DNA from 4 places in the Cronobacter malonaticus LMG 23826 genome. Region 1 is predicted to be linked to each of the others. Evidence: predicted binding sites of a transcription regulator. Region 1 holds the regulator's gene; each other region holds the start of a gene.
What was found. The regulator PurR, encoded in region 1, represses purine synthesis genes. The targets are predictions, from matches to a motif close to CANGCAAACGTTTGCNTG.
Positions count from the first base shown of each region.

Region 2: a site for PurR is predicted at 5,885-5,902, ahead of raiA (ribosome-associated translation inhibitor RaiA). Genes of this name have one in related genera too.
Region 3: a site for PurR is predicted at 4,931-4,948, ahead of AFK66_RS12225 (amino acid aminotransferase). Genes of this name have one in related genera too.
Region 4: a site for PurR is predicted at 6,330-6,347, ahead of AFK66_RS01520 (NCS2 family permease). Genes of this name have one in related genera too.

Region 1 covers NZ_CP013940.1:2,214,668-2,222,786, forward strand. The annotation lists gene AFK66_RS10500 (MFS transporter) at 1-1,095, opposite strand, end outside; gene cydH (cytochrome bd-I oxidase subunit CydH) at 1,360-1,449, opposite strand; gene purR (HTH-type transcriptional repressor PurR) at 1,741-2,766, shown strand; gene punR (DNA-binding transcriptional activator PunR) at 2,784-3,695, opposite strand; gene punC (purine nucleoside transporter PunC) at 3,807-4,982, shown strand; gene cfa (cyclopropane fatty acyl phospholipid synthase) at 5,270-6,418, shown strand; gene AFK66_RS10525 (PTS sugar transporter subunit IIC) at 6,613-7,932, shown strand; gene AFK66_RS10530 (glycoside hydrolase family 1 protein) at 7,986-8,119, shown strand, end outside.
Region 2 covers NZ_CP013940.1:866,029-874,147, forward strand. The annotation lists gene AFK66_RS04015 (PepSY-associated TM helix domain-containing protein) at 1-649, shown strand, start outside; gene aroF (3-deoxy-7-phosphoheptulonate synthase AroF) at 855-1,925, shown strand; gene tyrA (bifunctional chorismate mutase/prephenate dehydrogenase) at 1,937-3,058, shown strand; gene AFK66_RS04030 (SMP-30/gluconolactonase/LRE family protein) at 3,135-4,004, shown strand; gene pheA (bifunctional chorismate mutase/prephenate dehydratase) at 4,035-5,195, opposite strand; Phe leader region at 5,217-5,341, opposite strand; gene pheL (pheA operon leader peptide PheL) at 5,293-5,340, opposite strand; gene raiA (ribosome-associated translation inhibitor RaiA) at 5,445-5,786, opposite strand; gene AFK66_RS04045 (lysozyme inhibitor LprI family protein) at 6,132-7,337, shown strand; gene bamD (outer membrane protein assembly factor BamD) at 7,390-8,119, opposite strand, start outside.
Region 3 covers NZ_CP013940.1:2,576,829-2,584,947, forward strand. The annotation lists gene pepN (aminopeptidase N) at 1-161, opposite strand, end outside; gene pncB (nicotinate phosphoribosyltransferase) at 428-1,630, shown strand; gene asnS (asparagine--tRNA ligase) at 1,797-3,197, shown strand; gene ompF (porin OmpF) at 3,732-4,826, shown strand; gene AFK66_RS12225 (amino acid aminotransferase) at 5,012-6,202, shown strand; gene AFK66_RS12230 (MBL fold metallo-hydrolase) at 6,262-6,909, opposite strand; gene mepK (peptidoglycan L,D-endopeptidase MepK) at 6,948-7,496, opposite strand; gene ldtD (L,D-transpeptidase) at 7,676-8,119, opposite strand, start outside.
Region 4 covers NZ_CP013940.1:317,008-325,126, forward strand. The annotation lists gene ssb1 (single-stranded DNA-binding protein SSB1) at 1-97, shown strand, start outside; gene AFK66_RS01485 (GGDEF domain-containing protein) at 443-1,489, shown strand; gene AFK66_RS01490 (hypothetical protein) at 1,665-2,009, shown strand; gene AFK66_RS01495 (YjcB family protein) at 2,072-2,350, opposite strand; gene AFK66_RS01500 (EAL domain-containing protein) at 2,938-4,545, shown strand; gene soxS (superoxide response transcriptional regulator SoxS) at 4,533-4,856, opposite strand; gene soxR (redox-sensitive transcriptional activator SoxR) at 4,943-5,401, shown strand; gene AFK66_RS01515 (glutathione S-transferase family protein) at 5,479-6,147, shown strand; gene AFK66_RS01520 (NCS2 family permease) at 6,462-7,811, shown strand; gene AFK66_RS01525 (Na+/H+ antiporter) at 7,951-8,119, shown strand, end outside.

The DNA of each region.
Region 1 (8,119 bases):
AATCAGCGCGCCCATCACCGGCACCACGCTATAACCGAAGCCCGCATGGATGACAGCGCCACCCGCCGCAGCACCAAGTGCGTTACCGAGGTTAAACGCCCCGATATTCACCGATGACGAGAGACCCGGCGCTTCGCTGGCGACACGCATCACGCGCATCTGCAGCGGCGGCACCACCGCGAAGGTTGCCGCTCCCCATACCACCATACTCACCGCCGCGCCGATTTCCGTTTTTGCAAGCCACGGAATAGCCGCCATAATGACGATAAGCAGCATCAGGAAGCCTTTCAGCGTACCACTCACCGAGCGGTCCGCCAGGCGGCCGCCCAGATAGTTGCCGATGGAAAACCCGACGCCAATCAGCACCAGCATGGCGGTGACGAACGCCGCGCTGGCGTCAGTGATGTGGTGCAACACCGGCGCGATATAGGTATAGAGCGTAAACATCGCGCCCGCGCCGAGCACGGTTGTCAGCAGCGCGCTCACCACCTGCGGGCGCATCAGCACCGCGAGTTCGCTTTTCACATCCGGGCGCTCGCCGCTGCCGCCTTTCGGCAGTGAGAACCAAAGGCTCGCCATCGCCACAAGGCCAAGTCCGGCCGTCGCCAGAAACGACATTCGCCAGCCGATGGTTTCACCAAGCCAGGTTGCCGCCGGCACGCCACCGATATTGGCGATGGTCAGGCCCATAAACATCGTCGCGACGGCGCTCGCCTGTTTATGCTTCGGCACGACGCTTGCCGCCACCACCGAGCCGAGGCCGAAGAACGCCCCGTGGTTAAGACTGGTGAGAATACGCGAGGCCATCAGCGTCATGTAATCCGGCGCCAGTGCCGAGAGCACGTTGCCGAGCGTAAAAATCGCCATCAGAAAAATCAGCGCGCTACGCCGTGCTCGGTGCGACAGCAAAAGCGTCATCAGCGGCGCGCCCACCATCACGCCGACCGCGTAGGCGCTTATCAGCATACCGGCGGCCGGAATCGAGACGTTGACGCCATTCGCTATTACCGGCAATAAGCCCATCGGAGAAAACTCGGTCGTGCCAATGCCAAAAGCACCAATAGCCAGTGCCAGTAACGGGAAATTGACTTTCATTCATCGCTCCAGAAATTGTACAACAGCGCCGGAATACCCGACGTTACAGCAGGATGCAGAAAAGGATGGCAGTTTCAGTCAGAAAAGATAAGTGACAAAAACAGCAAAATATTATTGCGTGGGTGTTAAAGAACACGCAAAAGTTGTTATTAGCGAATGATAAGGGAATAACGAGAAAAAGAAAGGAAACGGCGAGCGGGCAGCGCTTAAGCGCAAGAGAAGTATAAGAAAGCGGGAGAACCGATACGCGCTCCCGCCTGACGCTTAATGCAGGATGGCGGTAAAAGCGCCCGCCACAATAAGACCCAGCACAACAATGGTGGTGACCAGCGAAAATTTCAGATCGGTACTCATGGTATTCTCCTTAAAGACCCCATAAAAATCAGGTAGTGGGCATTTTTGCATAAACAATCCGAAAAATCCTGCGACATTTAACCAGATATGCGTTTTCCCTCTTCCCCTTTCGATAAAGATAAGCCAAAATTCGTCGCTACTTTATTCGGTACCGGCCATCGACCCCTCCTCACGATAAATGTCGCGTTTCCCGGCATGCCGCACTCTCCTCGCGGCAGTCAGGGGTGTATACAGGCAAACGATTAACCCGTGATTTTACACGGCTCAGCCAGGGGTCTGGAGTGATTATTAATGGCAACAATTAAAGACGTCGCGAAGCGAGCCAACGTTTCCACAACAACAGTCTCACATGTAATTAACAAAACCCGTTTTGTGGCGGAAGAGACGCGCAACGCGGTTTGGGCGGCTATTAAAGAATTACACTATTCGCCAAGCGCCGTGGCGCGCAGCCTGAAGGTGAACCACACCAAATCTATCGGGCTGCTGGCGACCAGTAGCGAAGCGCCCTATTTCGCCGAAATCATCGAAGCGGTTGAGAACAGCTGCTTCGCCAAAGGCTATACGCTAATTTTGGGCAACGCGCATAACAATCTGGAAAAGCAGCGCGCGTATCTGTCGATGATGGCGCAAAAGCGCGTCGACGGCCTGCTGGTGATGTGTTCGGAATACCCGCAGCCACTGCTCGCCACGCTTGAAGAGTATCGTCATATCCCGATGGTGGTGATGGACTGGGGCGAAGCGAAAGCCGATTTCACCGACTCGGTTATTGATAACGCGTTCCAGGGTGGTTATCTCGCCGGGCGTTATCTTATCGAACGCGGCCATCGCGATATCGGTGTGATCCCGGGGCAGCTTGAGCGCAACACCGGCGTCGGGCGCTTCTCCGGCTTTATGAAAGCGCTGGAAGAAGCGGCTATCAAAGTACCGGAAAACTGGATCGTGCAGGGCGATTTCGAGCCGGAATCTGGTTACCGCGCGATGCAGCAGATCCTCTCGCAGCCGCAGCGTCCCACCGCTATCTTCTGCGGCGGCGATATTATGGCGATGGGCGCTATCTGCGCCGCCGATGAGATGGGCCTGCGCGTGCCGCAGGATATTTCCATCATCGGCTACGACAACGTACGCAACGCGCGTTTCTTTAGCCCGGCGCTGACGACTATCCATCAGCCCAAAGAGACGCTCGGCCAGACCGCGTTCAATATGCTGCTCGACCGCATCGTGAACAAACGCGAAGAGTCGCAGACCATTGAAGTGCACCCGCGCCTGATCGAACGCCGCTCGGTGGCGGATGGCCCGTTCCGCGACTATCGCCGTTAATCCTTCCGGGAGCCGTATTACTGCGGCTCCCGCAGCCACTCCTTGTTCAGCGTTTCACTGTCCCCCAGATAATCGAGCAGCCAGCGCAGCGCGGGCGAGGCGTCGCTTTGCCGCCACGTCAGGCAGCAGGCGGCATCCGGAAACGGGTTTTCGAGCGTTAGCGCGCGCCACTCTCCGCTGTCGAGCCACGGCTTCGCAAAGTGCGTCGGCACCATGCCGATACACAACCCTTCGCTCAGCGCATCGGCGGCGCAGTACCAGTCCGGCACCACCACGCGCCGCTGGTTATCCAGCAGCCAGGTGATACGCTTGGGCAGCGATCGCGACGTATCTTCCAGCACCAGTGAGGGGTAATCGCGTAGCCTGTCGTCGCTGAGCGCGCCCGCGTGCTGCGCCAGCGGATGATGGTGCGCCACCACGCAGCGCCAGCTCAGCATGCCCATATCGCGAAACGCGAAGCGCCCGCCAACCGGAATCGCCTGTGTGGCCCCGATGGCAAGTTCCACGCGCCCGTCCGCCAGCGCGTCCCAGACGCCGTTAAACACCTCCTGCGACACCTGCAACTCCACATCAGAGAAGTGCCGGTAGAAATCGAGCACCAGCCGCCGGACGCGTTCCGGGCGCACGATATTGTCCACCGCGATGGAGAGCTGCCCGCGCCAGCCGTTGGCAATCTGCTGGCACTGCTGTCTGGTGATCATCATTTTTTTGATGACAGAACGCCCCTCGCGCAAAAACCAGGCCCCGGCGGGTGTCAGAACCACATCACGATGGCGGCGCTCGAAGAGCGACACCGCAAGCCACTCCTCAAGCTGGCGCACCGTATAGCTGACGGCAGAAGGCACGCGGTGCAGTTCTGCCGCTGCCGCGGTGAAACTGCCGGTGCGCGCCACGGCGTCCACCACTTCGAGGGAATATTCAGACCACATTTTTTGCCTGCAAATTTTTTGAATGGAACCGGCAAATATTAGCGTTTCACAAGCGGGATTGCACTCCGTACACTCCTGGCTCTTTCGCGTAATAAGAAGTGAGTTAATGTGATGCGACCTGATAAAGGATTTCTTTGCTGGCTGGCCGGGCTGAGCGTGCTCGGTTTTCTGGCGACCGACATGTACCTGCCCGCATTCGCCGCTATCGAGGCGGATCTGCACACAGTGCCTTCGGCTATCAGCGCCTCGCTGAGCCTGTTCCTGGCCGGATTCGCCCTGGCGCAACTCGTCTGGGGCCCGCTCTCTGACCGTTTTGGCCGTCGTCCGGTTTTGCTGGCGGGGCTGGGAATTTTCGCACTTGGCTGCCTTGGCACCGTCTGGGTAGAGAGCGCGGGCGCGCTGCTGGCCCTGCGCTTTATTCAGGCCGTGGGCGTTTGTTCCGCTGCGGTAAGCTGGCAGGCGCTGGTAACTGACCGCTACCCGGCGCAGCAGGCGCGTCGTATCTTCGCGACCATCATGCCGCTGGTGGGGCTTTCGCCTGCGCTGGCACCGCTGCTCGGCAGTTGGATCCTGAATCACTTTTCCTGGCAGGCGATTTTCGTTGTGCTGTTTGCCATCACGGTACTGCTGATTATTCCGGCGCTGCGTCTGCCTTCCGGCGCGCCGCAGGGTAACAAAAGCGGCGAGCCGCTGAGCTTTATGATGCTGCTGCGCTCGCGCGTCTACAGCGGCAATGTGCTGATTTACGCCGCCTGCTCCGCGAGCTTTTTCGCCTGGCTCACCGGTTCGCCGTTTATCCTGCATGAGATGGGCTATAGCCCGGCGGTGATCGGCTTAAGCTATGTCCCGCAAACCATCGCGTTCCTCATTGGCGGCTATGGCTGTCGCAGCGCGCTGCAAAAATGGAATGGCGAAGCCCTGCTGCCGTGGCTGCTGGCAGGCTTCGCGCTGAGCGTGCTCGCCACCTGGCTTGTGGGTTTGAGTGATGCTGTTACGCTCACCACGCTGCTTATTCCCTTCTGTCTGATGGCGATGGCGAACGGGGCGATTTACCCTATCGTGGTCGCCGCCGCGCTGCTGCCGTTCCCGCAGGCCACCGGACGCGCCGCCGCGCTGCAAAACACGCTCCAGCTGGGGCTTTGTTTTGTGGCAAGCCTGGTGGTGTCGTGGCTGGTCGCGACCCCGCTGCTGTCGACCACCAGCGTTATGCTGGCGACCGTACTGCTGGCGGGTCTTGGCTTTTGGCTACGCGGGCCTCAGCAAGTCACGCAGTCATCAGCCGCGTGATAATATGAAATTTTTGTGATTAGCTTGCTAACGGTCAACAGTTGAATCATCGTAAAGCGAGGCCTATACTGATTCGCGGCTCTACAATAATTAGCATAAATATTATGTAGTAACGGGAGCCGCTGGCTCCCGTTTTTATCTGGAATGACATTTCTGGCAAGGGTCATCTCCCTTCCTCTGTTCTACGTCGATATCAGGCTCGCGGACCTTTCCGTGATATTTCTCACATACCGAAAATTGCGACTACGCTGTTTGAAGGTTCTGATCACATCAGTGATGGAGAAGCTATGAGTTCATCGTGTATAGAAGAAGTCAGCATACCGGACAACCACTGGTATCGCATCGCAAGTGAACTACTCAGCCGGGCCGGGATCGCTGTTAACGGCGCTGCCCCTTCCGACATTCAGGTGAAGAATCCTGACTTTTTTAAACGGGTGTTACAGGAAGGTTCTCTCGGTCTTGGCGAAAGCTATATGGACGGCTGGTGGGAGTGCGAGCGGCTCGATCTCTTTTTCACCAAAGTGCTGCGCGCGGGCCTGGAAGACCAGTTGCCCCACCACCTCAAAGATACGCTGCGCATTCTGGGCGCTCGCCTGTTTAATCTGCAAACCAAAAAACGCGCCTGGATTGTCGGCAAAGAGCATTACGATCTCGGCAACGATCTGTTCAGCCGCATGCTCGACCCGTACATGCAGTACTCCTGCGGCTACTGGAAAGAGGCGGATAACCTTGAGGACGCCCAGCAGGCGAAGTTAAAACTTATCTGCGAAAAGCTTCAGCTTAAGCCTGGCATGACGCTGCTTGATATTGGTTGCGGATGGGGCGGACTGGCGTCGTTTGCCGCGCAGCATTATGGCGTGTCGGTCACCGGCGTGACCATTTCTGCCGAGCAGCAGAAAATGGCGCAGGAGCGCTGCCAGGGGCTGGATGTCACTATTCTGTTGCAGGATTACCGCGATCTCGATTCGCAGTTTGATCGCATCGTCTCGGTGGGCATGTTTGAACATGTCGGGCCGAAAAACTACGCCACCTATTTTGATGTTGCTGACCGCAATCTCAAGCCTGACGGGCTTTTCCTGCTGCATACCATCGGCTCGCGTAAAACCGATAACAATGTCGATCCGTGGATCGACAAGTACATTTTCCCGAACGGCTGCCTGCCGTCGGCGCGCCAGATAGCCGCCGCCAGCGAACCGCATTTCGTGATGGAAGACTGGCATAACTTTGGGGCGGACTACGATAAAACGTTGATGGCCTGGTATGCGCGTTTCCTGGCCGCCTGGCCGGAGATTGCGGATAACTACTCCGAGCGGTTTAAACGTATGTTTACCTATTATCTCAACGCCTGCGCGGGCGCCTTCCGCGCGCGGGATATCCAGCTGTGGCAGGTACTCTTTAGCCGCGGCGTGGAAAACGGCCTTCGCGTCGCCCGTTAAGCGTTCACCCCGGCGCACGCCGGGGGCTTTTTGCCACTCGCACTTCCCCGCTTTGTGACACTTCTCACGCTTTCGCGACGTTTCCTTTAATAAAAGTGATCCCGGCGACAATCAGGCGACAGACTCATGGAAACCGGTTTCCATTATGTTTCAAACTGAGCGCCATTCCCCCTGCCTGATAAAGGAAACGTGTCATGAGTCTGTACCAGAGTATGGTCCATGTTATTGAAAACAAAATCACGCCGCTGGCGGGCGCGATGGGTTCGCAGCGTCATGTGGTGGCTATCAGGGACGGTTTCCTCGCCGCCCTGCCGTTTATGATTATCGGTTCGTTTCTGCTGGTGTTTATCTTTCCGCCCTTCTCGCCGGATACGCAAATCGGCTTTTGCCGCGCGTGGCTTGATATCTCGCTGAAATATCGCGAGCAACTGATGCTGCCGTTTAACCTCAGCATGGGCGTGATGACGTTTTTTATCTCGGTCGGCATCGGCGCGAGCCTTGGCAAACACTACAAGCTTGACCCTATCATGACCGGCCTGCTGGCGTTTATGGCGTTTCTGCTGGTGGCAGCACCCTATAAAGATGGGCAGATCTCGACGCAGTATTTCTCAGGCCAGGGCATCTTTACCGCGCTTATTACCGCGATTTATGCGAGCGAAATGTACGCTTTCCTGAAGCGCCACAACATTACTATCCGCCTGCCGAAAGAGGTGCCGACCGGCGTCGCGCGCTCCTTTGAAATTTTGATCCCGGTGGTGGTGATTGTCTTTACGCTTCACCCGCTCAACCTGCTGATTGAATCCACTACCGGCATGATCCTGCCGGAAGCGATTATGCATTTGCTCTCGCCGCTGGTGGCCGCGTCTGACTCTCTGCCGGCGATTCTCATCTCCGTTTTAATCTGCCAGATCCTGTGGTTTGCGGGCATTCATGGCGCGTTGATTGTCACCGGCATCATGAACCCGTTCTGGATGGCGAACCTCTCCGCCAACCAGGCCGCGCTGGCGGCCGGCCAGGCGCTGCCGCATATCTATCTGCAAGGGTTCTGGGATCACTACCTGCTGATTGGCGGCGTCGGCTCCACGCTTCCGCTGGCGTTCCTGCTGCTGCGCAGCCGCGCGGTGCATCTGCGTACCATCGGTAAAATGGGCGTCGTGCCGAGCATGTTTAACATCAACGAACCGATTCTGTTTGGCGCGCCGGTCATCATGAACCCGGTCTTTTTCCTGCCGTTTATCCTGGTGCCGATGGTGAATGCCGTTCTTGCCTGGACCGCGACCAAACTGGGCTGGCTGGCGCAGGTGGTCTCGCTAACGCCGTGGACCACGCCTGCGCCCATCGGTGCCTCGTGGGCTGCGAACTGGGCCTTCAGCCCGGTCATCATGTGTCTTATCTGTATGGTGATGTCGGCGCTGATGTACTACCCGTTTGTGAAGGCCTATGAGCGCACGCTGCAAAAGCAGGAAGAGGCACAGGAAAGCACCGAAAGTGACACTGTCACGAGCAATGTCTGATTTTACCGCGCCTGCCCTGTCGGCAGGCGTCTGACTACGTTATGAGGATGGATATGCACTACTCATTTCCTGAAGGATTCTGGTGGGGCAGCGCCAGCTCGGCGCCGCAAACCGAAGGTGAAAGCCTGAGCCACGGCAAAACGCCCACCACCTGGGACCACTGGTTCCGCCTGCAGCCGGAGCGTTT
Region 2 (8,119 bases), 1.3 Mb from region 1:
GGTTAATACGCAGCTGCATGGCAGGGCGCAGGAACACGATCCGCACGCGGAGCACCATATGCATCACGGCGCGATGGGCATGCCAGCGCTGCATATCGATGCTCGTCAGTATGACCAGGTGTTGCTGGCGGCGAGAAGCGCCGGGATCGACGCCCGCAGGCTGGAGATTCGTCCGCCGCGTGAGGCGGGGCGCGCCTGGACGGTGACGGAAATCGACCGCGCCTGGCCCACGCAGGTGGATGCCGTGGCAGTGGACGGCGCAACGCTTCAGGTGATCGATATTACGCGTTTTGCGGATTATCCGCTGATGGCGAAGCTCACGCGCTGGGGCGTTGATTTTCATATGGGCATACTGTTCGGCCTGCCGAACCAGTTGCTGCTTATCGCCTTTGGCATTGCGCTGTGTGTGGCAATTGTGCTCGGCTACCGGCTCTGGTGGCTGCGTCGCCCGCAGGGGCCGCTGGTCAGCCCGGCGGCGACGCTAAGCCAGGGCTGGCTGAATCTGCCGGTTATCTGGCGTGTGGTGACGCTCGCGACAGCCGTACTGCTGGGGCTGGCGCTGCCGGTCATGGGCATTAGCCTCGTTATAATATTGTTGATGGACTACTGGCGCTGGCGGCAGGGGCGTCGCAAACCGGTCGTTGAATAAGTGCAGTAATAACAGGGCGGGAAAACCCGCCCTTTATTTTTGTAAATTTTTAATTACACAAACAAGCCAGAAAAGCGGCATTTATTTTCTTTTTGTAAACTTATAGGTACGTATTATGGATTGAAATCTTTACCGCCTGTGATATTGTTAAATCCTCCTCGCGGAGAAAAACTATCGCAACGAGCAAACTAACAGGATCGCCATCATGCAAAAAGACGCGCTGAATAACGTTCATATCGCCGATGAACAAGTGTTAATCACTCCGGATCAACTTAAAGCCCAGTTCCCGCTGACCGTTGAACAGGAGGCGCAGATTGCGCGCTCTCGCCAGACCATTTCCGATATCATCGCCGGTCGCGATCCGCGCCTGCTGGTGGTGTGTGGACCTTGCTCGATCCACGATCCTGAAGCCGCGATGGAGTATGCTCGTCGATTTAAAGCCCTGTCCGAACAGGTCAGCGATAGTCTTTACCTTGTCATGCGCGTCTATTTTGAAAAGCCCCGTACCACGGTTGGCTGGAAAGGGCTGATTAACGATCCGCATATGGATGGCTCGTTTGATGTGGAAGCGGGGCTGAAAATCGCGCGCCGCCTGCTGGTGGATCTTGTGAGCCTTGGCTTGCCGCTCGCGACCGAAGCGCTCGATCCGAACAGCCCGCAATACTTAGGCGATCTCTTTAGCTGGTCCGCGATTGGCGCGCGTACCACGGAATCGCAGACGCACCGCGAAATGGCGTCCGGCCTCTCTATGCCGGTCGGCTTTAAAAACGGCACCGACGGCAGCCTTGCGACCGCGATTAACGCGATGCGTGCTGCCGCGATGCCGCACCGTTTTGTCGGCATCAATCAGGCAGGCCAGGTTTGCCTGCTGCAAACCCAGGGCAACCCGGATGGCCACGTGATCCTGCGCGGCGGCAAAGCGCCGAACTACAGCCCGGCGGATGTCGCACAGTGTGAAAAAGAGATGGAGCAGGCGGGCCTGCGTCCGGCGCTGATGATCGACTGCAGCCACGGCAACTCCAATAAAGATTACCGCCGCCAGCCGGGCGTCGCGGAATCCGCGGTGGCGCAAATCAAAGACGGCAACCGTTCTATTATTGGTCTGATGATTGAAAGCCACCTTCACGAAGGCAATCAGTCCTCCGAACAGCCGCGCAGCGCCATGAAATACGGCGTTTCGGTTACCGACGCCTGCATCAGCTGGGAAACCACCGAGGCGCTGCTGCGCGAGCTTCATCAGAGTCTGCGAGGGGCGCTGGCGGCGCGCCTGGCGTAAGGGGTTTAACGATGGTGGCTGAATTGACCGCGCTGCGCGATCAAATTGATGAAGTGGATAAGGCGCTGCTGGGGCTGCTGGCGCGCCGTCTGGAGCTGGTAGCGGAAGTCGGCGAAGTAAAAAGCCGCTACGGACTGCCGATTTATGTACCGGAGCGCGAGGCCTCTATGCTGGCGTCACGCCGTCAGGAGGCCGAAACGCTCGGCGTGCCGCCGGATCTTATCGAAGACGTATTACGCCGCGTGATGCGCGAATCGTACTCCAGCGAGAACGATAAAGGCTTTAAAACACTTAACCCGGCGCTGCGTCCGGTGGTGATTGTCGGCGGCGGAGGCCAGATGGGCCAGCTGTTTGAAAAAATGCTCGCGCTCTCCGGCTACCAGGTGCGCATTCTGGAGCAGGAAGACTGGCCACAGGCACAGACGCTGTGCGCTGATGCCGGAATGGTGATTGTCAGCGTGCCGGTGCACCTGACCGAAGCGATTATCCGCAAGCTGCCTGCGCTGCCGGAAGATTGCGTACTTGTCGATTTAACCTCAGTGAAAAACGTGCCGCTGCAGGCGATGCTGGAAACGCACTCCGGCCCGGTACTGGGTCTGCACCCGATGTTCGGGCCAGACAGCGGCAGCCTTGCCAAACAGGTGGTGGTTTACTGCGACGGCCGCATGCCGGAGGCGTACCAGTGGTTCCTTGAACAGATTCAGGTGTGGGGCGCGCGGCTGCACCGCATCAGCGCGGTCGAGCACGATCAAAATATGGCGTTTATCCAGGCGCTGCGCCATTTCGCGACGTTTGCCTACGGCCTGCATCTGGCCGAAGAAAACGTACAGCTGGAGCAACTGCTGGCGCTCTCCTCACCGATTTACCGGCTGGAACTGGCGATGGTGGGCCGCCTGTTTGCGCAGGATCCGCAGTTGTATGCCGACATTATTATGTCGTCGCCGGGCAATCTGGCGCTGATTAAGCGTTACTATCAGCGCTTTGGCGAGGCGATCGGCCTGCTGGAGCAGGGCGACAAGCGTGCGTTTATCGACAGCTTCCGGAAAGTTGAACACTGGTTCGGCGATTATGCGAAGCGATTCCAGCAGGAGAGCCGCGCGCTGTTGCGCCAGGCAAACGACAGCCGCCAGTAACGCAAAATCCGCTTATACTCAAAAGCCAGCAGGCCAGTTCCGCTGGCTTTTTTTATGGCGAAAAAGGATGAACGAAATGGCGCAACCGCAGCTGTTGTTTGATTACACCGGCCATCTGCCGGAATGCCCGACCTGGGACGCGCAGGAGCAGGCGCTCTACTGGGCCGATATCCTGGAGCAGGAGATCCATCGCTATCAGCCGCAAAGCGGCGAACACCGCGTCTGGCAGTTCCCGGAAGAGGTGGGCTGTTTCGCGTTGCGTGAGAAGGGCGGTTTTATCGTCGCGCTGCGCAGCGGCATCTGGCTTGCCGACGAGCGCGGCATTCTGGGGCAGAAGGTTTGCGATAACCCCAATAACCCGGCGCTGGCGCGCTTTAACGACGGCGGCACCGACCACGATGGACGCTTTTACGCGGGCACCTTCTGGGCGCCTGGCGATTACAAAGGCGCGCTGCTGGTGCGTGTAGATAATGACCTGAGCGCGCATGTTATCCAGAGCGATATTCACGGTGCGAACGGCCTTGCCTTCAGCCCTGACAGACGCTGGATGTATACCTCCGATACGCCCAAAGGCGTCATTTACCGCACGCCGCTTGATGAACTCGGCGAACCGGGCAAACGCGAAATTTTCAAAACCTTTGGCGAAGGTGAAGGCATTCCTGATGGCGCTGCGCTGGATGTGGAAGGCTGCTACTGGACGGCGATGTATGACGGCCATCGCATCGCGCGGTTTTCCCCAGACGGCGAGCAGCTTGAGGAGCACCGCCTGCCGGTGCGCTGCCCGACGATGGCCTGTTTTGGCGGCCCGGAGATGAAAACGCTCTATATCACCACTACGCGGGAAAATATGGATATGGAGGAGCTGGAAAAATTCCCGCTCTCGGGCGCGCTCTTTACGCTTGAGGTCAGCGTTGCGGGGCTGCCGAAGCCGCGATTCAAAGGATAAAAAAGCGGCCGGTTTTCCGGCCGCCTCTGGTTATGCCGGGTCGACCGGCACCACGTTTTCGCTTGGGTAACAGCCCAGCACTTTCATCGACCGGGTGATCTCCACAAGCTCTTTCAGCGCCTGCTGCATCGCCGCATCGTGGAGATTCGCCTGGATATCCAGATAGAACATCTCTTCCCAGGGGTTGCCGTTAATCGGGCGCGATTCGAGCTTCGTCATAATCAGATTGTGATTACGCAGCACCAGAAGCGCCTCTACCAGCGCGCCAGCCTGCTGGCCGGTGGCGATTAACAGCGTGGTTTTCGCCGGTACCTGATCGGATACGTTGATTGCCTTGCGGGCCAGCACCACAAAGCGGGTGATGTTCTGCGTCTGGTTGGCGAGATTGCGCTCCAGCACCTGCAAACCGTAGAGCGCGCCGCCCGCTTCGCTACCGAGCGCGGCGACATACGGAGAGCTGGCGTGCGCCACTTTTTCCATCGCGGCGGCGGTGCTTTCGCAATATTCGATTTTCCAGTTCGGGTAGCGTTTAAGGAACTGGCTGCACTGCTGGAACGGCTGCGGGTGGCTGTAGACGGTTTCGATTTTATCAAGCGTGGTGGAGGTGGAGACCAGCACGCAGTGATCGATAGGCAGCGTCAGCTCGCCGACAATCGACAGGCTGGTGTGTTGCAGCAGATCGTAGACATCGTTAATCGCGCCGGAGCTGGTGTTCTCAATCGGCACGACGGCGTAATCGGCCTGGCCTGTCTCCACCTGATTAAAAATGTCGTGAAATTTTGCACAGCCGCTTTCAATGAATTGATCGAAATGACGTGCTGCGTACTGGCGGGCGGCCAGGTGCGAGTAAGAGCCTTTCGGGCCGAGAAACGCGATGCGGGCGGAGTGCGGATTGGTCTGGTTAAGATGCTGCTGGAGAAGCGCCTGCTGGGTAAGAACGGAGTCTTCGATGATCAGCTGAAAAAGCCGGGTGATGTAGTGCGCGTCGAGATGGTGGGTTTTGCCAAGGCTAATTAAATGCTCCAGTAAATCCCGCTCGCGATCGATATCTCTGACCGGACGATGGGTGGCGAGTTTCGCTTTGCCTACCTCAACCGCCAGCGCCCGGCGTTGCGCCAGCAGGGCGAGTAATTGTTCATCCAGCGCGCTGATTTTATCGCGCAGGGCCAGCAACGGGTTTTCCGCAGTCATAACGCCACCTTGTGTATAGCCATAAAAAAGGCCCCCCGGAGTGGGAGGCCTGTTAGTTCGTCTTCGCTTGCTTTCTGTACGACGACACGCCTCCCGTTCAGGGGAAGGTAAAAAAGAAAGCGAAGAAAAACGCGTGTTGCTTCATGAGAGATTCCTTAATAAGCATACCGGTAAAGTACCCGCACCCTTTTTGTTCTGTCAATAAAAAACGCGCCCGAAGGCGCGTGATAAAAGATGACGCTGATGGTTTTACTCTTCTTCTTCGACTTCGGCGAAGTTGGCGTCTTTAACGGAGCCTGTGGTGCGGCGGGCTTCGCCTTTGTGTTGCACCTTGTTCAGTTGCCTTTCCAGCTTGTTAATGAGTTCGTTAATGGCCGTGTACATATCTTCATGTTTGGCGCTGGCGACCAGATGGCCGTTAGGCGTATTGATGGTGGCGTCAGCGACGAACCCCTGGGGTTCTTTAGATAAAATGATATGCGGATTAATCAGATGAGTTTGCCATTTTTCAAGTTTGGCGAGACGGTCGGCGACGTGCTGGCGGATAGCGGGGGTGATGTCCATCTGTTTGCTGGTAATGTTCATTGTCATAAATGTTACCTCTTGTCTTTCCCGTCTTGGTAACTTCAGCATAACCGCCCCAGCGTCAATTTGCGTGATTCAGATCACTTTATTTTGTCACTTTTTGTCAATAAAACGTTTTTGTGAGTCAGGACAGGAAGAGGGCGGATTTCACTTGTCGGCCTTGTGAAAAGCGGTCATAGTTGATGAGTTAACTCCATCGCCTTCTCTGTTTAAACCTTCATCAAATCCGTTTTTATGACTCTTTTTCAGCTCGTATACCTTTTTTGAGAGCTCCTCGAAAGGCACGGCTTCGGCAATAATGCGTCATTAACGCCTGCCCTGATGCGCAGGTTTCATGTAAAAAGGATTGTTATGAAAGCCACCCTTCGGTTGACGTCGCTTCGTCGTCTTGCGCTCTGCGTGACACTCGCCTGTGGCGCTGCGCCTGCCATCGGCGCGTCGTTTGATTGTGATAAAGCAGGCACGCCTGTTGAACACGCCATCTGCCAGCAAACGTCGCTCGGCGAACTCGACAGCAAAATCAGCGACAGCTACCTGCGCGCGACGAGCAGTATGACCGTACAGGATGCCGCGGCGTTACGCGCAGAACAGCGCGCGTGGCTTAAAACGCGCAACGCCTGCGCGGGTAACGCGAGTGAGCTGAACGCATGTCTCATGGCTACTATGAAACCCCGCGCTGAACAGCTTGAGCAAATTGCGCGCCGCGCTAACCATGATTTCGATACGGCGGTGAGCCTTATCCCGACAGCTCCGGCCACGGCGGCTGATAAGCTGCGCCAGTACCAGACACCGCTGGCCTCTGCATGGCTGGTCTATCTCAACCGTTTCGTGCCCGCCAGTGGCGTGACGGCGCAGGAGGCCAATAAGCGTCACCAGATGGCCCTGGACGGGCTTAAGGACGATGATTTCGCTTACTCCATAATGAAAGATATCGACAGAGACCCGAAGGAAGGTAAAGACCGGGCGGTGCTGACGCTGCTGCGTATGAATATCGAAAGGCTGGATTACGAAAACGATAGCGACCGCCCGTACGTTCACTGCTTTATTTTCCCGGCGCAAGGGCAGGCCGCTTATGAAGCGTTTGGCGCGCTGTATGGTTCGTCACGCGACGGCGCTGCGCCAGTTTGTGCCCCTCAGGCTGCAATTTTCAGTACGCCTGCCTGGAAGGCGCTTAACGATGCGTTTTCCGATGCGCTGAGCAAAGCGAGTGAAGGCGCCGGGACGATTCAGCATGCCAGCTATGCGGACTGGCGTATTTTTGAGCTGCACGTGACCGTTAAGCCAGAGGATTACCTCAACCCTTCCGAACCGGCTCAAAAACCGCGGGATTCGGAAAAAGAGATCCGCGAGTGGAAAGATGAAACCGCCTGGCCAAAAGCGCAGCGTGAAAAAGTGCTGGCGGCGCTTGAGCCTGCGCGTAAGGCGACCGCACAGTGGCTGCAAAACGATCGCGGCTGGACGCCCGAAAATGCCCGTAAAGCGGCAGAGAACATTGTGCGCGAGTGGGTGGATGACCGCGTTACCTTTATTGACGGATCGACGTGGACCGGCGAGTAGCGCCATAAAAAAAGCCAGCCCGCCGGGCTGGCTTTTTACGCTGATGTAAGGCTCAGGAGCCGGTGTTATTCGCGGCGATAAGCTTCGCCACTTTATCCGCCTGCGCGTTGAGCTGCAGCTCGCGATAGGCGTTTTCCATCAGGCCCAGCCCTTCATGAGTCGCCTGAGTATCCGGGTAATCACGCAGCATACCTTCCACACGGTTCACAACCGCCACCCATGCGCCGCGTTTGGTGTAATATTGCGCAACGGAAAGCTCATATTTCGACAGACGGTCTTTCAGATAGACCAGACGTTTGGTGGCGTCGGTGGCGTACTGGCTCTGCGGATAGCCGCGAACCAGCTTCGAGAAGTCGCGGAACGCGTCGCGCGCATGCTGTGGATCGCGGTCGCTGCGATCGACACCGAAGAAGCCCTGCAGCGCGCTGTCATCAAGCGCCATATTGGTCAGGCCGCGCATGTAGATCACGTAGTCGATATTCGGGTGGGTCGGGTTAAGGCGAATAAAGCGGTCAATAGCGGCCTGGGCCAGCGGCAGATCGGCATTTTTATAATAGGCGTAGATCAGATCCAGCTGTACCTGCTGAGAATAAGGGCCAAACGGATAACGGTTATCTAACGCTTCCAGTTGCGTTATTGCCGCTTTCCAGTTACCGTCCTGCAGCTTTTGCTGCGCAGTCGCGTAGATCTCTGAAGGCGGATTATCGGGCACCTCTTCCTTAGAACCGGAGCAGCCCGCCAAAGCCAGGCTCAACGTGGCGGCTGCCACCAGATATTTCATG
Region 3 (8,119 bases), 360 kb from region 1:
AGACGCAGCGGCGCGTTCTCCGCCACGCGGCGGTTGATCTGACTGACCGCAGTGACCCGCGTTCTGGCGGCGTCGAGGTCGAAGGTCAGATCAATGTCGGTAATCAGGTAATCCGGCGCACGGTAGTCGTGGCGGTATTTTGCTTGTGGCTGTTGAGTCATAAAAAACCTTATCCAGGGTCCGTATGGTTACGTCTCCAGTCTATTCCTGTTGCGTTAATGTTGCCACGCAGAATCTTTCACTTTTCAGCGGCTACCGCGCAGATTGCTACATTTAAGTAACATGCGGCACAAATTGCCCTCGACCCGCTTCGCCGGTTGTGTTGTGATCCTGCTTCAATAAACCGATAATCAGGGTATACTCCTGCGTCTTTATCTGCTTATGCCACTGATAGACACGCGCCTGTGAGAGGATGCCAGTTCGCACCATGACACAATACGCTTCCCCCCTATTGCAAACGCTGCTGGATACGGACGCCTATAAGCTGCATATGCAGCAGGCGGTGTTTCACCACTATTATGACGTGCATGTCGCAGCGGAATTTCGCTGCCGGGGTGACGACCTGCTGGGCATTTATGCTGACGCTATCCGCGAGCAGGTCGATGCCATGCAGCATCTGGCGCTTTCAGACGCCGAGTATCAGTGGCTCTCCGGGCTGCCGTTTTTCCGGGCCGACTATCTGCAGTGGCTGAAAACGTTCCGTTATGACCCGACGCAGGTGCAGATCCGCAACGACAGCGGCAAGCTGGATATCCGCTTAAGCGGCCCGTGGCGCGAAGTCATTATGTGGGAAGTGCCGCTGCTGGCCGTGATTAGCGAACTGGTGCATCGCTATCGTTCGCCGGAAGCGAGCGTCGGCCAGGCGCTGGCGCATCTCGAAGTGAAACTCGATGATTTCCGCACCATGACGGACGGGCTGGATTTAAGCGCTTTCCGTCTGATGGATTTCGGCACCCGCCGCCGTTTCTCGCGCGATGTCCAGCAGGCGATAGTTGAACGCCTTAAGCTGGAGCCGTGGTTTATCGGCACCAGTAACTACGATCTCGCCCGCCGTCTCTCCCTGACGCCGATGGGTACGCAGGCCCACGAATGGTTCCAGGCGCATCAGCAAATCAGCCCCGATCTCGCGAACAGCCAGATTGCGGCGTTGCAGGCGTGGCTTGACGAATACCCGGATATGCTCGGCATCGCGCTGACCGACTGTATTACGATGGACGCCTTCCTGCGCGATTTCGGCCCGGAGTTCGCCGGGCGTTACCAGGGGCTGCGCCACGACTCCGGCGATCCGGTGCAGTGGGGCGAGAAAGCCATCGCGCACTACCAGCAGCTCGGCATCGATCCGCTCAGCAAAACGCTTATCTTCTCTGATAACCTCGATTTCGCGAAAGCCATTGAGCTCTATCGCCACTTCGCGGACCGCGTGAAGCTCGGCTTTGGTATCGGCACCCGCCTGACCTGCGATATCCCGCACGTGAAGCCGCTCAATATCGTGATTAAGCTCGTTGAGTGTAACGGCCGTCCGGTGGCAAAGCTCTCCGACAGCCCAGGCAAAACGATTTGTCACGATAAGGCGTTTGTCCGCGCGCTGCGCAAAGCCTTCGATCTTCCTCAGGTGCGTAAAGCAAGCTGATGTTTTCTCAAAGGGAGCCGCGCGCTCCCTGGTTTTCCCTCTCCTTTGCGATTTCTTTTTCCCGCACCGCGAATTCTGCTTGTCTGATGGCGTATGCCAGGTAACATAGATAACCCCCCGTCCGGGTGGAAAATGTTATTTTTGACCATTAACCAGAGAGAAAATTATGAGCGTTGTGCCTGTAGCCGACGTACTCCAGGGCCGTGTTGCCGTTGACAGTGAAGTCACCGTGCGCGGGTGGGTGCGTACCCGAAGAGATTCAAAAGCTGGCATCTCCTTCCTCGCCGTTTATGACGGTTCCTGCTTTGATCCGATACAGGCTGTCATTAATAATTCTCTGCCCAATTACAATGAAGAGGTTTTACACCTCACGACGGGCTGCTCGGTTATCGTCACCGGCAAGGTGGTGGAATCCCCGGGCGAAGGCCAGAGCTTTGAGCTGCAGGCAACCCAGGTGGAAGTGACCGGCTGGGTGGACGATCCGGACACCTACCCGATGGCGGCCAAGCGCCACAGTATTGAGTATCTGCGTGAAGTCGCGCACCTGCGCCCGCGTACTAACCTGATAGGTGCCGTGGCTCGCGTACGCCACACGCTGGCGCAGGCGCTGCACCGTTTCTTCCACGAGCAGGGCTTTTTCTGGGTCTCCACGCCGCTTATCACCGCGTCGGATACCGAAGGCGCGGGTGAAATGTTCCGCGTCTCGACGCTGGATCTGGAAAACCTGCCGCGCGACGCGCAGGGCAAAATCGATTTCGATAAAGACTTTTTCGGTAAAGAAGCGTTCCTGACCGTGTCCGGCCAGTTGAACGGCGAAACCTACGCCTGCGCGCTGTCGAAAGTCTATACCTTCGGCCCAACCTTCCGCGCTGAAAACTCCAACACCAGCCGCCACCTGGCGGAGTTCTGGATGCTGGAGCCGGAAGTGGCGTTCGCCAACCTGAACGATGTCGCGGGTCTCGCGGAAGCGATGCTGAAATATGTCTTCAAAGCGGTGCTCGATGAACGCATGGACGACATGAAGTTCTTCGCCGAACGCGTGGATAAAGAAGCCATTGAGCGTCTGGAGCGTTTCATCTCTGCCGACTTCGCGCAGGTGGATTACACCGACGCGGTCGCTATTCTTGAGAAGTGCGGCGAGAAATTCGAGAACCCGGTTTACTGGGGCGTGGATCTGGCGTCCGAGCATGAGCGTTATCTCGCTGAGAAACACTTTAAAGCGCCGGTCGTTGTTAAAAATTACCCGAAAGACATCAAGGCGTTTTATATGCGCCTTAACGAAGATGGTAAAACCGTGGCGGCGATGGACGTACTCGCGCCGGGCATCGGTGAAATCATCGGCGGCTCCCAGCGTGAAGAGCGCCTCGACGTGCTGGATGCGCGTATGGAAGAGATGGGTCTTAATAAAGAAGACTACTGGTGGTATCGCGACCTGCGCCGTTATGGCACCGTGCCGCATTCCGGCTTTGGTCTCGGCTTTGAACGTCTGATCGCCTATGTTACCGGCGTTCAGAACGTGCGCGATGTAATTCCCTTCCCGCGTACACCGCGCAACGCGAACTTCTAATCCTCAAAAGGCCAGCGACATGCTGGCCTTTTTTCTGCCTGCACCGTGTTGTTCATTTTCTATTACGGTTTCACGGAAAATGAGACTATACAAAAAATCATCAATTGTCTGATGGCGATTTTTTGCACCGCTTCGCCATAGCATATTTGCACACAACTTCCACAGACATCTGGCCTTCCATCCATCTCATCCAGTATAAAACTCTTGTTGATTACAATTGTATAAAAATGCGCCTTATCTAAATTAATAATAAGTTTTTCATATATATAAGAAAGGAATGGCCGAAATTTATTCACTTAAGTAATAAATTTGAGGTCTCTCACAAAGTTCCCTTTCATTAATAAATTTTTACACAATATTTCTTTTTGTTACCTGATTAAGGCATTTGTAGCACTTTCCGGGTAGCGAAACGATTATATGAATGGAAAGATGCCAGACAGACACAGAAAGACACCAAACTCTCATCAATAGTTCCGTAATGAATTATTGACGGCAGTGGCAGGTGTTCAAAAAAACCAATGAGGGTAATAAATAATGATGAAGCGCAATATCCTGGCAGTGGTTATCCCTGCCCTGCTGGTAGCCGGTGCAGCAAACGCTGCAGAAATCTATAACAAAAACGGCAACAAAGTAGACATCTACGGTAAAGCGGTAGGTCTGCACTATTTCACTAAAGATAACGGCGCAAAAGGTTATGATGGCAATGGCGACAGAACCTATGCCCGTCTTGGTTTTAAAGGCGAAACTCAGATCAACGACCAACTGACCGGTTACGGCCAGTGGGAATATAACTTCCAGGGCAGCAACTCAGAAGGCGGCACTGACTCTCAAAAAGGTAACAAAACCCGTCTGGCATTTGCGGGCCTGAAATTTGGCGACTTCGGCACTTTCGACTACGGTCGTAACTATGGCCTGGTATACGACGCCATCGGCGTAACCGATATGCTGCCGGAATTCGGTGGTGATACCGGTCCTAGCGACAACTTCTTCGCAGGTCGTCAGGGCGGCCTGGCCACTTACCGTAACAGCAATTTCTTTGGTCTGGTTGATGGTCTGAGCTTCGGTCTTCAGTACCTGGGCAAAAACGAGCGCGCAAAAACTGGCGGCTCAATTGACGATATTCAGCGTTCTAATGGTGACGGCTGGGCAACCTCTCTGGGTTACGAATTCGACGGCTTCAGCGTAATCGGTGGTTACGGCGCAGCAGATCGTACCAATGCACAGGAATCTCTGGCTCGCGGTAAAGGCGCTAAAGCTGAGCAGTGGGCGACTGGCGTGAAATATGACGCTAACAACATCTATCTGGCCGCGCTGTACGGTGAAACCCGTAACGCGACCCGCATCGATGGCGGTTTCGCAAACAAAACTCAGGACTTCTCAGTTGTAGCACAGTATCAGTTCGATTTCGGTCTGCGTCCGTCCATCGCTTACTACAAATCTAAAGCGAAAGATGTTGAAGGCATCGGTAGCGAAGATTACATCAACTACGTAGAAGTAGGTGCCACTTACTACTTCAACAAAAACATGTCTACCTATGTTGATTACATCATCAACCAGATCGACAGCGACAACAAACTGGGCGTTGGTTCTGACAACACCGCTGCAGTGGGTATCGTTTACCAGTTCTAATCAGCACAACCTTGTTGTCTGATAGCGAAAAAACAGGGCTTCGGCCCTGTTTTTTTATGTGTAAAAGAAAATTCTGCCAACTTTTGCGATCCACGTAACTTTTCCGGGCAAACGGTTGGCATTTTGTAAATCTCCCGTTAACCTGATAGCGAATTTCCCTTCTGAAATCACAATGGAACCTCGTCATGTTTGAGAACATTACCGCCGCCCCAGCCGACCCGATCCTTGGCCTGGCCGATCTGTTTCGTGCCGACGATCGCCCAACCAAAATTAACTTAGGTATTGGTGTTTACAAGGATGAAACCGGTAAGACCCCGGTTCTGACCAGCGTAAAAAAAGCAGAACAATATCTGCTGGAAAATGAAACCACCAAAAACTACCTCGGCATTGACGGTATTCCCGAATTTGGCCGCTGCACGCAGGAACTGCTGTTCGGCAAAGGCAGCCATATCATCAGCGATAAACGCGCCCGCACGGCGCAGACCCCAGGCGGCACCGGCGCGCTGCGCGTCGCGGCGGATTTCCTCGCCAAAAACACCGACGTCAAACGCGTCTGGGTCTCTAACCCGAGCTGGCCGAACCATAAAGGCGTGTTTAACTCCGCCGGGCTGGAAGTGCGTGAGTACGCTTATTACGACGCCGCCAATCATTCTCTGGATTTCGACGGCCTGTTAAATAGCCTGCAGGAAGCTCAGGCGGGCGACGTGGTGCTGTTCCACGGCTGCTGCCACAACCCGACCGGTATCGACCCGACGCTGGATCAGTGGGAACAGCTCGCGAAACTGTCCGTCGAGAAAGGCTGGCTGCCGCTGTTCGATTTCGCCTACCAGGGCTTCGCCCGCGGTCTGGAAGAAGATGCTGAAGGCCTGCGCGCGTTTGCCGCGCTGCATAAGGAACTTATCGTCGCGAGCTCGTTCTCCAAAAACTTTGGCCTGTACAACGAGCGCGTAGGGGCCTGTACGCTGGTCGCGGCGGATGCCGATGCCGCAGACCGCGCCTTCAGCCAGATGAAATCCTGCATTCGTGCCAACTACTCCAACCCGCCGGCACACGGCGCGTCAGTGGTCGCGACCATTCTCAGCAACGACGCGCTGCGCGCCATCTGGGAACAGGAGCTCACCGATATGCGCCAGCGTATCCAGCGTATGCGTCAGCTGTTTGTGAACACGCTGGCGGAGAAAGGCGCAAACCGCGATTTCAGCTTTATTACCAAACAGAACGGCATGTTCTCATTCAGCGGTCTGACCAAAGAACAGGTGCTGCGTCTGCGTGAAGAGTTTGGCGTGTACGCGGTCGCGTCCGGGCGCGTAAACGTGGCGGGCATGACGCCGGATAACATGGCGCCGCTGTGCGAAGCCATCGTCGCGGTGCTCTAATCGCTGCGTAAAGATACAAAAAGGGCCGCACAGTGCGGCCCTTTTTATTGGGAAACAGATTACCAGACCGGCATTTCATCCTGCAGAAACGGATTGTGCAGGCGCTCGTGGCCGAGCGTGGACATCGGGCCGTGCCCAGGAATAAACGTCACGTCATCGCCAAGCGGCAGCAGCTTACGTTTGATGGCATCGATAAGCTGACTGTGATCGCCGCGCGGGAAATCGCTGCGCCCCACTCCGCCTTTAAAGATGACGTCGCCAGAAACCAGCAAACGAGACTGCGCGTCGAAAAAGACGATGTGCCCCGGCGTGTGGCCCGGGCAGTGCAGCACGGCAAGCGTTATATTGCCGACGTTCACCGTATCGCCTTCATTAAGCCAGCGGTCTGGCGTCAACGGCTGGCACTCATCGAGACCAAACATGCGGCTCTGCGCAGGCAGGCCCTGAAGCCAGAACTCATCTTCTTTTTCCGGGCCGATGATGGGGATGCCGTAGTGTGCCGCAAGCTCCGCCGCCGCGCCCACGTGGTCGAGATGACCATGCGTCAACAGGATCTGCTGCAGCGTCACGCCAATACGGGCGACTTCTTCCTTGATACGCTGCGCATCGCCGCCCGGGTCCACCAGCGCCGCCTGTCGCGTCTCCTCACACCAGATTAACGAGCAGTTCTGCGCGAACGCCGTAACCGGAATAATATGATAGTTCATACCGCTCCTTTTACCCGGCGCGCTGCCGGGGTCGTTAATTACCAGTGCCTTAGCGGCCCGGTATCAATATGCACAAAGTTACTGCTGGGGTAGTATCCTACACCACCGGCGCGCAGAGATAACGCCGCTTTGCGAATATTGCTTAACGAAATACCTTCGATATGAAAATCCATGGCCTGGCCTTTGGTGTGGTAACTATGCTTAGCCACACCGCGGCTTTTGGATCGCAGTTCGTTGTTGGTATCAACGGAACGATAGCCGGAGATCAGCTGTACCGGTTTACGGGTGCCGAGCAGCCCCTGCAAACGGAAAAGCTGGTCAAATAAACGGGGATCAATCGCTTTTACCTTGTTTGCCCGGTAATCACGAAAGAAATGATTAAGCTTTGCTAATTCATCCTGAATATAGCCCCGGCCATCGAAAAACTCGGCCTTAATGGATTCGCCAGTATGTAAATTATTGAGCGTAAGAATACGCGGTCGTGGCGTCGACAGGGTAGCAAATGCAGGCGTGGGCAGTATCGCAGCGCCTAAAGCGGCGCCGCCAATCGTCAGCAGTTTGCGGCGATGAGCGTCAATTTTATCCATGATATTCAGGTCTACAATCAAATGAACAATAACTATGCACTTCTGGCGCACGAGTGGCACCATAACCGCCAGCCGGAGGGGAGTCAATACGGGTCAAAGCCGCGAATAACGGGCCTTTTTTCACGTTTGGCCCGTTTTCGCTTCACATAGAGCAGGTTAAGTCCGCGGAATTAAACCTGTTAGCGGATGAGTTGTTCCACTTTTGGGAGGATTTGTGCGCCCGATCGCGCGGTGTGATCGTAATTGTAAATATCTGTACGATACTGCGGACGTCCGTCCTCGCCGATAAACGCGGTCAGATAATAGAGGTTCACCGGAATGGTCTGTGGAATATTCACGTAGCGCGTATTCCCCTCTTTCAGCGTCTGCGAAATGCGCGAATCATTCCATCCAGCATCCTGCAGCAGCATATTGGCCAGTTCAGAAGCTTTATTCACACGCACGCAGCCGGAGCTGAGCGCCCGCGCATCGCGCTGGAAGAGATTGTGGTTCGGCGTATCGTGCAGATAGATAGCATCTGAGCTCGGCATGTTGAACTTATACCGCCCGAGCGAGTTATGCGCGCCCGGCGCCTGCTGGAAACGGAAAGGCAGATTAGACGGCGTAATCGTTGCCCAGTCCAC
Region 4 (8,119 bases), 1.9 Mb from region 1:
GCAGTTCAGCGGCGGCGCACAGTCTCGTCCGCAGCAGCAGGCGCCAGCGCCTTCTAACGAACCGCCGATGGATTTCGACGACGATATCCCGTTCTGATAGCGCTGCGTTCCGCGCGGAATGCCTCACTTCAGAAAGCGTTGAAAAGCTCTGCTCCGGCAGGGCTTTTTCTTTACCGTTTTTTGTTGTGGCTGTTGAATGTCTTCTGTCTGATAGTACGCCAGCCTGCAAGCCTTCACCGCAACGGCACCTTCCATAATGGCTAACCGCGTTCGCTTTCTTCCTTAACTGGCACGATGAAATAATCGCCAAATGAAAGGGATAGCGCTTTTCCGCGATGCGGCGCTAAATCTCGCCGCCGGAATGCCGATATAGGTTGCATGAAGTCTTCATACGTTCCGTACGTTTTCGGCAGGGATGATGCCCCACAGTGCAGGTTAGCCCATGTCAGAAAGAGATCGCGACCAACTCCTTAGCCAGGCGACCGACCAGTACTGGCAACACATTATTCCGATCGTCTGGCTGGCGTTGCTGATTCATGTCGGGCTGATTTTTCTGTTTCTGTCGATGAGCATTCCGACGCTCGCCATTTTTAATATCTTCAGCGTGATGGTTTATATCCACTGCCTGAATGAAATAGAGCACTACCGGTATCTGTATGTCGGTACGCTGATGAGCGTGGAAATTCTGGCGCATGCCGTTGCCACTACGGTGTTGCTGGGCTGGGAGAGTAATTTTTATCTGTTTGTTTTTTCGCTGATCCCCATCGTGTCGTTCAGCTTCCAGCAGGTACCGGTGCGGCGTGCGCTGTTCCTGGCGGCGATTGCGGTGCTTGGCACTGTGGGGTATGCCCTGCGCCATCACACCGGTACGGCGTCGGGGTTAAGCCCGGCAGTGCTGAATGGCATCGGTGTGGCTAATGCGGTGATGGCGATTGGCCTGTTGATGTACACCACGCTGCGTTCGGTAGAATTCACCCACGCAATGAAGCTCGATCTTTTTAATACCGCAAGCCGCGACAGCCTGACGAACCTGTATACCCGACGCCATTTTATGCATCAGGTTTCCCTGCTGGACAAACAACCCGGCACCCATAATGTGGCGCTGTTGCTGCTGGATATCGACCATTTTAAAACGATTAACGACAGCAGCGGCCACAGCTATGGAGATATGATTTTGCAGCGCATCGCGCGGGCGATTACCGATAACGTGCGCGAAAGCGACATCGTGGCGCGCTGGGGCGGCGAAGAGTTTCTGGTGCTGATGCCGGATACGTCGTTACCTGATGCCAGACGGGTGGCGGAGCGGCTGCTGACGCGCATTCAGGAGTGGGTCGGACAAACGGATAAAAACCCGCGTGAAGTAACCGCGACGCTTGCCATCAGCGCCTTTGGCAAAGATGAAGAGTTTGAAAAAGCGCTCAATCGCGCCGACAAAATGTTGTACGCCGGTAAGCAGCAGGGGCGAAATCGTCTGGTTATCGCCGATTAACGTACTGATTTAAAAATTTAAAAAAGCCAGAAATAACCCCTGGGTACTCCTTAGTTAGCATTTTCCCGGTGGGGGTGAAGTGCCATGCTCTGCGATTCCTTCCTGTGCGACGGCGTTTATTGACGTGCCCGCCAGTTGCCGCCCGCAGGTGAATTTCACACAGGGAATGCAAGCGATGACACAGGAATCGAATCCGTTTACTGCCGCCTGGAGCCGTAACGGCAATCTGCTCTGCCACGGCCACTGGATTATTACTTTTGAAGCGCGCCCGGTGACGTTGCCGCAACAATGGCAGGATAAGGCGATGAACACATGGGGGATCTACTCGATTATCGATCCCGAGGACGACACGTTCGCCGACGGGCTGGAAGAAGAGGAGTGGATTGTCGAGAACGTCGAGTGGCTGACAGACTGGTTTTTCGATAACCATATTCCGCTGGAGGAGCGCTACTACCGCGCCTTCTGGCAGGCAATCAATAAAGCGGACTGGCGCTGTACCAGTTGCGCCGGTTGTATGTAAGGGCCTGGCAGAAAACAAAAAAGCCCCTGATGCAGGGGCTTTAATGAAAGACGATGAGGTTATCAGGTCACAACCATCGGCCATTCCGGCGGCGTGTGGCTCATCACTTCCACCATCACGTCTTTCAGATTGTGCCAGATGGCGTGAAAGTCGATGCTGACGCCGAGCAGCCCTGTCGCGAAGACGCAGGAAGCGACGATACCCAGCCCGCTGCTGATTACCGCCAGCGCCTGGTAGTCAGATTTGCGAAACTGAATATTGAGCGTGCTGGCAAGAAACATTAAAACCGCACCCAGAAGTTGCCAGCGCATCAGTACCATGCTGGCGGTAAGCGTAGCCATGAAAACCTGTCCTCAAAAAGCGTTCTGCCGCGCAGGAGGCCGGGAAGAGGTTAGCCTGGCGCGGCGCTAAAATTTAACGTGACGGCAAGCATGTAAACTTGCACACTAAGTGTGAACTGTATCACATTTGTTGTTTTATTCGCCAGTCGGAAGGACGTGTGTTGATGAAAAAAAACGCACGTTTAACGTGTCCAGTGGCGACCGCCTGGAATAAAAAATCGTCGAAAAGAAAGCGCGGAAAAAAATCCTTGCCGGATTTTACTAATGCATAAATTTTCATTTCGACACAAAAAAACGCGACCCGTACATTTTTTCGGCAGTTGTGATTAATTTAACTTAAAACGCTTTCTGAAGTGGTTGATGAATTTTTAGCACGGTTATCAACGCGGATATTTCACTTAAGAAAAATTAAATAGCCATTCCCTATTTTCCTTATGGCAAATTTTAATGTTTCACGTGAAATATTGGATGGATAACTGGAAATGGCTATTGCCAATGCGTGCTGATTGATGCAACGTAAACACCTGTTTGCGATGTGTCTCATCAGGCGATTAATGTGACACAGAAAGCAGGGATATGAGGCCATAATGAATTTCAGGGCACGACGTCAGGCGTTGCGAATCTCAGGCATAATCATGGTGGTCTTACTGCCTGTGATGCTTGCGCTTTGGGTCGCCCATCATCGGGCAGTCAACGAGACGCGTGCACATCTGGATACCTTCGCGCAACTGGTCCTCAACCGTACCGAACTGGTGTTAAACCATGTCGATGCCGCCCATAACGAAGCCGAAAAATATCAGGGCGAAATATGCTCTTCCGCGCATCAAAGAAATATGCTGGATATTTCGCGCGGACAAATCTATATCGAAGATTTAATTTACGCACAGGGTGATGAGCTATTATGTTCAACTCTGTTCGACCAGCCTTTTATTCTCTCGCCTGCGAATTATACGCGCTCACCAGACATTGCTATTTACTATTATCGTGATACGCCATTTTTTGCTGGTCATAAAATGGTTTATTTGCGTAAAGGCAATTATGTCGCGGTGGTTAACCCGTTATCCTTTAGCGAAATACTATCTAATGACGCCACTATCTCTTATGGCGTTTATGACACCGTCACACGGGAGTTTTTTTCGGTAAGTGATAAAGCCGACGCCCGTGCGCTCGCGCCTTTTGCACGTTCACGGAATACCGATTTCCAGAACGAGGGCCGTTTCTGGTCGATTGTGCTCTCCGGCAAGCGTCCGATTGCCGTCGCCGTTTCAACCAGCGACGCCTGGTTCTGGCAGGCGTGGCGGCGCCAGATGTCGGTGATGTTGCCGCTCGGGCTTGTGATGGGCGGTTTGCTGGTTTTTCTCGGCACGCGCACCCGTAACCGCTTCAACTCGCCGAGCCGCCAGCTCCAGCGCGCGTTGCATAAACGCGCGTTGCGTCTGCATTATCAGCCGATTATGGATATCAAGCACGGCATGTGCGTCGGCGCGGAAGCGCTGTTGCGCTGGCCCGGCTACAACGGTCAGGTGATGAGTCCGGCGGAGTTTATCCCGCTTGCGGAAAAAACCGGGATGATTGCGCAGGTGACTGATTATGTGGTGGAAGAGTTGTTTAATGACTTAGGCCATTTCCTGGCGACCCACCCGCAGATTTATATTTCTATTAACCTGTCGGCATCCGATTTCCATTCGTCGCGCCTGATAGCGTTAATCGAAGGGAAAAATAACCAGCATGGCGTTCGGGCGCAGCAAATCAAGATTGAAGTGACCGAGCGCGGCTTTATTGATGTGCCGCGCACCACGCCGGTTATTCAGGCGTTTCGCCAGTCAGGATTTGAGATTGCCATTGATGATTTCGGCACCGGATATTCCAACCTTCATAATCTCTATTCGCTGAACGTCGATATTCTGAAAATTGATAAATCGTTTATCGATACCTTAACCACCAACAGCACCAGCCATCTGATCGCGGAACATATCATCGATATGGCGCAAAGCCTGCGGCTGAAAATTATCGCCGAGGGCGTTGAAACCGCCGAACAGGTGGGCTGGCTGTTGAAGCGCGGGGTGCAGTATTGCCAGGGGGGGCATTTCTCAAAAGCGCTGCCGCGTCAGGAGTTTGTCACCTGGCTGCAACAGGATGACGCCCGGGGAGTGCCGGGCTGGCAGAGTTGCACCATTAACCGTCAGGCGCTCTGACGATAATCGCTCGGCGTGCGGTCGAACTGACGGCGAAATATCCGCGAAAACGTCTGTTGCGACACATAGCCATAATCCATCGCAATATCAAAAATCGGCCGTCGGGTCGTGCGCAGCTCCTGCGCCGCCAGTTGCAAACGCCGCTTGCGAATATACTCACCCAGCGTCTGATGCATCACGGTGCGAAACATCCGCTGTAGATACCATTTCGAATAGCCCGACTTCTTTGCCACCACATCGATATTCAGTGGCTGGTCAATATGCTCATCAATCCATTGCGTCAGCGCGTGGATAATTTCCTGATGTGACATAAGCCGTCCTCTTCCTCTGTTTTGGGTTAGCCGTTCTTCTGGTCGGCGAGTATAATTCCTCAAGTCAACTTGAGGTAAAGCCCCTGATGGAAAAGAAAGCACCCAGAATCAAATCGCTGCTGACGCCGGGCGAAGTCGCGAAGCGCAGCGGCGTGGCGGTCTCCGCGCTGCACTTCTATGAAACTAAAGGCCTGATCAAAAGCACCCGCAACAGCGGCAATCAACGGCGTTACCGGCGAGACGTGCTGCGCCAGGTGGCGATTATTAAAATCGCCCAGCGTATCGGCATTCCGCTGGCGACGATTGGCGAGGCTATCGGCGTGTTGCCGGAAGGGCATAACCTGAGCCCGAAGGCATGGAAGCAGCTCTCGATGCAGTGGCGCGAGGAGCTGGACCGGCGTATTAAAACGCTGACCGCGCTGCGCGACGATCTCGACGGCTGCATCGGCTGCGGCTGTTTGTCGCACCGCGACTGCCCGCTGCGCAACCCCGAAGACCGTCTGGGCGCGCAGGGCAGCGGGGCGCGTCTGCTGGAAGACGAATAAGCGGCGCGCAAACAAATTCGGTGCACTGGCGGCGGATTCTCTATAGTTAATGCAATGAAAAGCGAAAGGAAAACGCCATGCTGACGGTCCACCATCTGAATAATTCCCGCTCGCAGCGCATTCTTTTTGCGCTTGAAGAGCTTGGACAGCCCTATGAACTGGTGCGCTACCAGCGCGAGCCGACTATGCTGGCGCCGCCCTCGCTCAGGAAAGTGCATCCGCTCGGCAAGTCGCCGGTGCTGGAGGATAACGGCCAGAAAATTATCGAGTCCGGCGCGATTCTGGAGTATCTCCAGGAGACCTATGACACCGAACAGCGTTTTAAACCGCAGAGTGCGGAAGAGAAAATTCAGTACCGCATCTGGCTGCATTACGCCGAAGGTTCGTTAATGCCGCTGCTGTTAATGAAGCTGGTGTTTGGCAGCCTCGGGAAAAAGCCCGTTCCGCTCGGGCTTCGCACCCTCGGCAAAGCGCTTGGACAGGGCGTGCAGAAAGCCTGGCTTAATAAGCAGCTCGCCACTCACACGCGCTTTATGGAAGATCACCTGACACAACATCCATGGTTTGCCGGACAGACCTTCAGCATGGCGGATATTCAGATGAGCTTCCCGGTTATCGCCCTGCTGGCGCGCAGCGACTCCGGCGAGTTCCGCCAGCTACGCGCGTGGCTTACCAATCTTCAGGCGCGTCCGGCCTGGCAGCGCGCCATCGAAAAAGGCGGCCCGCTGGAGATCCCCGGCAGCTAATCGTTGTGGCCTTCCTATGAAGGCCCTGTTTTTGCGCATCAACGATATCGTTTGCGCAGCCTGCGCTGAATTAATCATCAGACGACGCAACTTTTTGCCAAAAGCCATAAAGTTCAGTTGAAAATCCCCGCCCTAAGGCTGGATAATCGTTTGCCTTAAAATTTTGCCGTTTTTTGCGCGTGGAGTTAAACGTTTGCTTTTTGTGGCTCCTCCAAAACCACAAACAGAACGCAGGGAGTTAACGTTTGATCCGCAGCGGGTTGTTTGCCACGCGCGAGCTTTAAAAACTCACACTTTTCAGGGGATGTCTCATTATGTCTACGCCTTCTGCGCGTAACGGCGGTTCACTCGACGCCTTTTTTAAAATTTCCGCGCGCGGCAGTAACGTGCGTCAGGAGATTGTTGCCGGTCTCACCACATTTCTCGCGATGGTCTATTCGGTGATCGTCGTGCCGGGCATGCTCGGCAAAGCCGGTTTTCCGCCTGCCGCCGTGTTTGTCGCCACTTGTCTGGTGGCAGGTGTTGGCTCCATCGTGATGGGGCTGTGGGCGAATCTGCCGCTGGCGATTGGCTGCGCCATCTCGCTGACCGCCTTTACGGCGTTTAGCCTGGTGCTCGGGCAGCACATCAGCGTACCGGTCGCGCTCGGCGCGGTCTTCCTGATGGGCGTGCTGTTTACCGTTATCTCCGCAACCGGCATTCGTAGCTGGATCCTGCGTAACCTGCCGCAGGGCGTGGCGCACGGCACCGGCATCGGTATCGGTCTGTTCCTGTTGCTGATTGCCGCGAACGGCGTAGGCCTGGTCATTAAAAACCCGCTCGACGGCTTGCCGGTGGCGCTTGGCCATTTCGCGAGCTTCCCGGTGATCATGTCGCTGATTGGTCTTGCGGTTATTATCGGTCTTGAGAAACTCAAAGTGCCGGGCGGCATTCTGCTGACCATCATCGGTATTTCCATTGTCGGCCTGATTTTCGATCCGACGGTGAAGTTCACCGGCCTGTTCGCCATGCCGTCGCTGAGCGATGACAAGGGCAATTCGCTGATCGGCAGCCTGGATATCATGGGCGCGCTCGATCCTGTGGTGATTCCGAGCGTGCTGGCGCTGGTGATGACCGCCGTGTTTGACGCCACCGGCACCATTCGCGCGGTCGCGGGCCAGGCGAATCTACTGGATAAAGACGGTCAGATCATCGACGGCGGCAAAGCGCTGACCACCGACTCCCTCTCCAGCGTCTTCTCAGGCCTGGTGGGCGCGGCACCGGCAGCGGTGTATATCGAATCTGCCGCTGGCACCGCGGCGGGCGGTAAAACGGGCCTGACGGCGATTACCGTCGGCGTGCTGTTCCTGCTTATCCTGTTCCTCTCGCCGCTCTCGTACCTGGTACCGGCGTATGCCACAGCGCCCGCGCTGATGTATGTTGGCCTGCTGATGCTGAGCAACGTGGCGAAAATCGACTTCGCTGATTTCGTGGATGCGATGGCGGGGCTGATTACCGCGGTGTTTATCGTGCTGACCTGCAACATCGTGACCGGCATCATGATAGGTTTTGCGTCGCTGGTCATTGGCCGCGTCGTCTCCGGTGAGTTCCGCAAGCTTAATATCGGCACTATTGTCATCGCCATCGCGCTGGTCGCTTTCTACGCGGGCGGCTGGGCAATCTAAACCTTTCTTTAACGAAGCGGGCTGCGGCCCGCTTTTTTCCTGCTTTCAGGGCACAACCTGATTCCTTTTCCGGCGCGTCAGTGTTCTATTATCAAAGGTGAGTCTTTCATCACAGATAATAAGGAGCCGCTCAGACCGCATGGAAATCTTTTTTACCATTCTCATCATGACCCTCATGGTATCGCTCTCCGGGGTCGTTACCCGCATGCTGCCCTTCCAAATCCCGCTGCCGCTGATGCAGATAGCCATCGGGGCGCTGCTCGCCTGGCCGACGTTCGGTCTGCACGTCGACTTTAACCCCGAGCTGT